One region of the Staphylococcus lutrae genome, then DNA from elsewhere that is predicted to be linked to it. Evidence: a T-box and tRNA genes for the amino acid it is inferred to sense, from the RefSeq annotation. Region 1 holds a T-box; the other holds one or more tRNA genes.
What was found. The T-box of region 1 lies ahead of serS (serine--tRNA ligase). A T-box ahead of a tRNA ligase gene usually reads a tRNA of that ligase, here a tRNA-Ser.
Positions count from the first base shown of each region.

Region 2: it encodes a tRNA-Ser, which carries the amino acid that the T-box ahead of serS (serine--tRNA ligase) is inferred to sense. The anticodon was not compared.

Region 1 is NZ_CP020773.1:1,295,093-1,297,282, forward strand. Features, by position in the region: gene serS (serine--tRNA ligase) at 1-1,042, opposite strand, end outside; T-box leader at 1,125-1,319, opposite strand; partial or broken gene hutH (histidine ammonia-lyase) at 1,368-2,190, opposite strand, start outside.
Region 2 is NZ_CP020773.1:273,186-275,375, forward strand. Features, by position in the region: partial or broken gene B5P37_RS12305 (ISL3 family transposase) at 1-1,080, opposite strand, end outside; tRNA gene B5P37_RS01325 (tRNA-Ser) at 1,293-1,381, opposite strand; tRNA gene B5P37_RS01330 (tRNA-Glu) at 1,430-1,501, opposite strand; tRNA gene B5P37_RS01335 (tRNA-Asn) at 1,503-1,577, opposite strand; tRNA gene B5P37_RS01340 (tRNA-Gly) at 1,585-1,658, opposite strand; tRNA gene B5P37_RS01345 (tRNA-His) at 1,674-1,746, opposite strand; tRNA gene B5P37_RS01350 (tRNA-Phe) at 1,761-1,833, opposite strand; tRNA gene B5P37_RS01355 (tRNA-Asp) at 1,844-1,920, opposite strand; tRNA gene B5P37_RS01360 (tRNA-Met) at 1,932-2,005, opposite strand; tRNA gene B5P37_RS01365 (tRNA-Glu) at 2,115-2,186, opposite strand.

The DNA of each region.
Region 1 (2,190 bases):
TATAATCTTGGTAACTTGGTAACCACACTTCTATATCATACGTTTTACTTGCACCGAAACCAATATCACCTGTACATAGAATGACACGACGATAAGGTAATTTTAGCGCTTCAAGAATCGCTTCTGCATGTGTTGTCATTTCTTCCAACGCATTCCAAGAATCTTCCGGCTTTTCTATTCTCACCATCTCTACTTTATTGAATTGATGTAAGCGAATCAATCCTCGTGTATCACGACCGGCTGATCCCGCTTCACTTCTAAAACAAGCAGATTGTGCTGTAAATTTTGCTGGTAATTGACCCGGTTGAATGATTTCGTCTCTATAATAATTCGTTAAAGGGACTTCTGCTGTAGGAATGGTATACATGCCTTCCTTTTCAACTTTGAATAAATCTTCTTCAAATTTTGGTAACTGTCCTGTCCCATACATCGATTGGGCATTGACCAACTGAGGCACCATCATTTCTTTGTAACCGTGTTGTGTGGTATGCATTGTAATCATGAAATTCATCAAAGCCCGTTCTAATTTCGCACCCTCATTTGTTAGAAATACGAATCTCGCACCCGATACACGTGCTGCACGATCAAAGTCCGCCATTTCAAGTGACTCTACTAAATCCCAATGCGCTTTCGCTTCAAAGTCAAATTCACGAGGAGTCCCCCATTTTTTTAATTCTATGTTCTCTGTATCATCTTCACCTTCAGGCACATCGTCATGAATTAAGTTAGGAATACGTGACAAAACGTCTTTCAATTTCTTTTCTGTGTCTTTCAATTGTGCGTCAATCGCTTTGATTTTTTCGCCAACTTCACGCTGTGCTTTAATGGCATCCTCTGCATTTTCTTTATTCCGTTTCTTTTCAGCAATTTGTTGTGAAGCTTTGTTACGTTCCGCTTTTAAATCCTCTGTTTGTTGAATATCATCACGGCGTTGTTGATCTAACGCTAATACTTCATCCACAACAGCAGGATCCATTTGGCGCAAAGCGATTTTTTTCTTTACTTTTTCAGGTTCATTTCTAAACAATTTGATATCTAACATAAGACAACTTCCTTTCTTTGTTCTCACATGGATTAAACGGCGCATCACGTATGGAGTCAAAATAAAAACCACACCCCTCAACACAAGGGACGTGGTTCGACGCGTTGCCACCCTATTCAACAGACAAAAAATGTCTGCACTCTCACAAATTGATAACGGTTTTACCCGCATTGTTTTCTTACATGGATAGATTTCATATAGCGCTGTACATTTGTTTTCACCAACCACAAACTCTCTAATTCCAGTTCTATATTACTTATTCCACAAACAATATTGTATTCGATTTCGTGTTTAATATAACAAACAATTTTTCGAATAGCAAGTTTTATTTTTGATAGGCCAATGCTTGTAAATAATGGGCTACATTTTCGATATCTTGATGGAACTGTCGGTCTGTTTGTATAGAAGGCACCACTTTACGCAACGCCTCATACTGTTCTCGTGTCTTCGGTGAGAGTTGATCGACATTCCGCAATTCCACTGCTTGAGCAGCAATAATCGCTTCAATTGCTATGACTCTGCGCGTATTTTCTAAAATTTGGTATCCATGTCGTGCTGCAATTGTCCCCATTGAAACATGGTCCTCTTGGTTTGCTGAAGATGGGATAGAATCCACACTCGCGGGGTGTGCTAAAGTTTTATTTTCTGAAACAAGACTCGCCGCAGCATACTGCATAATCATTGCACCACTTTGTAAACCCGGTTCCGGACTTAAAAAAGCTGGTAATCCCCCATTTAATTGTGGATTAACAAGTCGTTCTAAGCGGCGCTCTGCCACATTCGCGAGTTCGCTCGTTCCAATTTTTAAGAAATCTAGCGCAAATGCAATGGGCTGTCCATGGAAATTCCCCCTGAAATGACCAAGGTCTCATCATCTTCACTAAAAATAAGTGGATTATCATTTGCTGCGTTCATTTCAAATTCTAACTTCTCACGTACATACTGAATCACCTGAAAGCTTGCACCATGGATTTGTGGAATACACCGTAACGTGTAAGGGTCTTGAACGCGCATTTCACCTTGTCTTGTTGTGAGTTGTGAACCTTCAAGCCAGTCTAACATCCGTCTTGCTACAGCTGTCTGCTCTTCAAAATTACGCACACGATGCACCGCTTCATGATATGCATCTGTAATACCTCGTAGGGCTT
Region 2 (2,190 bases), 1.0 Mb from region 1:
TTTGAAATATTTAAACTCTTCGAACGTTGTAACGCTTCCTCTAATTGTTCAATGTTATTTGATCTTAGAGTTTCTAGAATATGATGTCGCTTCATACGTTAACTGGAATTCTTCATCAAAAGTTAACAAGAATCGTACTAAGCTATACTGACTATGCCATGTATTAAAAAGTCTGAACGAGTGATAATGGACTCTGTCTAATTCAATTGGAGATTTTAATAAAAGCTTCTAATACCGTTTTAATTTATTGTACTTGGGTTTTTCTCTAGTCTTAAAACTATTCATTGTTTTAACGCGACTGTGATTGATTTCACGGTTAACCGCTTGAACAATATGAAAACGGTCTAAGATAATATCTGCATTGGGAAATAATAATGATTGAATTAGCGACATGTATGGTGGATACATATCAATAGAAACACTTTTAACTCCTTCACGCTGCTTTCTTGAGAATCTTAAAAAGTATTCTTCCAACTTGAACTTACGTCGATCTGGTAAGATATCAATAATATCATGCGTGATACTATCACAGTATATAAAGCTCATAGAGCTGTCGACATCATTAGTTGACTTAAATTCATCAAAGGATAAATGTTGGGGCAATATATCACTAGGTTGTGTTTTTACTGCTTCCCCTAGGTCTTTCAAATACCGATGAACAGTTGAAGGTGAAACTAAAACACTATTCGCTATATCTTTTTCAGATATGACAGTGGCAAGCTTTCTCGTCACCATTAGTTTTACGTCATTAGAAATTGTACAACGCGGTTCTATATATGGTGTTTTAGCCGTAAAAGTTTGACCACAAGCTTTACAATAGAAGCGTTGCTTTTTTAACACAAGATAACTAGGCCTTTCAAGAATAAGCCCCATATACACTCTTGTACTGCGAAAGCCATTTTTAATAACTGTGTGTTGCTCATTCTTGATACCACAACACTCACAACCTTTAGGTTGATAAGTTAAAACCCCTTTATAAAACAATGATTGAACGTTCTTGAAGGTTTGAATACCTAAACATTCAGTGATTTTTAAATTTGATACTTTTATTCCAATCATTTCTGATATATCATTATACATAGGCACGAATATCTCTCCTTAATTTGTTGGTTTCATCACTTACAATTATAGAGATATTTGTGCTATTTTTTGTATTTAAAACAAAAATAACGGCCAGTGATCAACTCACCAACCGTTAAAAGTATAGAACCTTAAAAGTATAGAACCTAAAAAAGTTCATTCTACACACCTAAAAATAAATAGTAGTGTAGCATGAACTTAATTGAACCTTACGGAGAGCAAGGGATTCGAACCCTCGAGACGCTTTTGGCGCCTACACACTTTCCAGGCGTGCTCCTTCGGCCAACTCGGACAACTCTCCAAAATATAAAATTAAAAAATCAGAAGCGATATTTCACTTCTGATTATATGACCCCTACGGGACTCGAACCCGTGTTACCGCCGTGAAAGGGCGGTGTCTTAACCGCTTGACCAAGGGGCCATGGCTCCACAGGTAGGACTCGAACCTACGACCGATCGGTTAACAGCCGATAGCTCTACCACTGAGCTACTGTGGAATAAAAATGGAGCGGGTGATGGGAATCGAACCCACAACATCAGCTTGGAAGGCTGAGGTTTTACCACTAAACTACACCCGCAAAACAAACGATATAGGCGGTTGATGGGAATCGAACCCACGAATGTCGGAACCACAATCCGATGCGTTAACCACTTCGCCACAACCGCCGTGATTTAAGAAGTGGTTCAGGACGGAATCGAACCGCCGACACAAGGATTTTCAGTCCTTTGCTCTACCGACTGAGCTACTGAACCATTTTAAGAATGGCGGTCCCGACGGGAATCGAACCCGCGATCTCCTGCGTGACAGGCAGGCGTGTTAAACCGCTCCACTACGGGACCACTTATAAAAATTGCGGGAGGCGGATTTGAACCACCGACCTTCGGGTTATGAGCCCGACGAGCTACCGAACTGCTCCATCCCGCGATAATATTATTTGTAAATCACTTACTTAACCATCATAACAATTTATCAATCTAATGTCAACAATTTTTTAAAATTATTAAAATAAATGTTATGAATTAAAAATTCTAAGTGACTCCTACGGGACTCGAACCCGTGTTACCGCCGTGAAAGGGCGGTGTCTTAACCGCTTGACCAAGGAGCCAAAA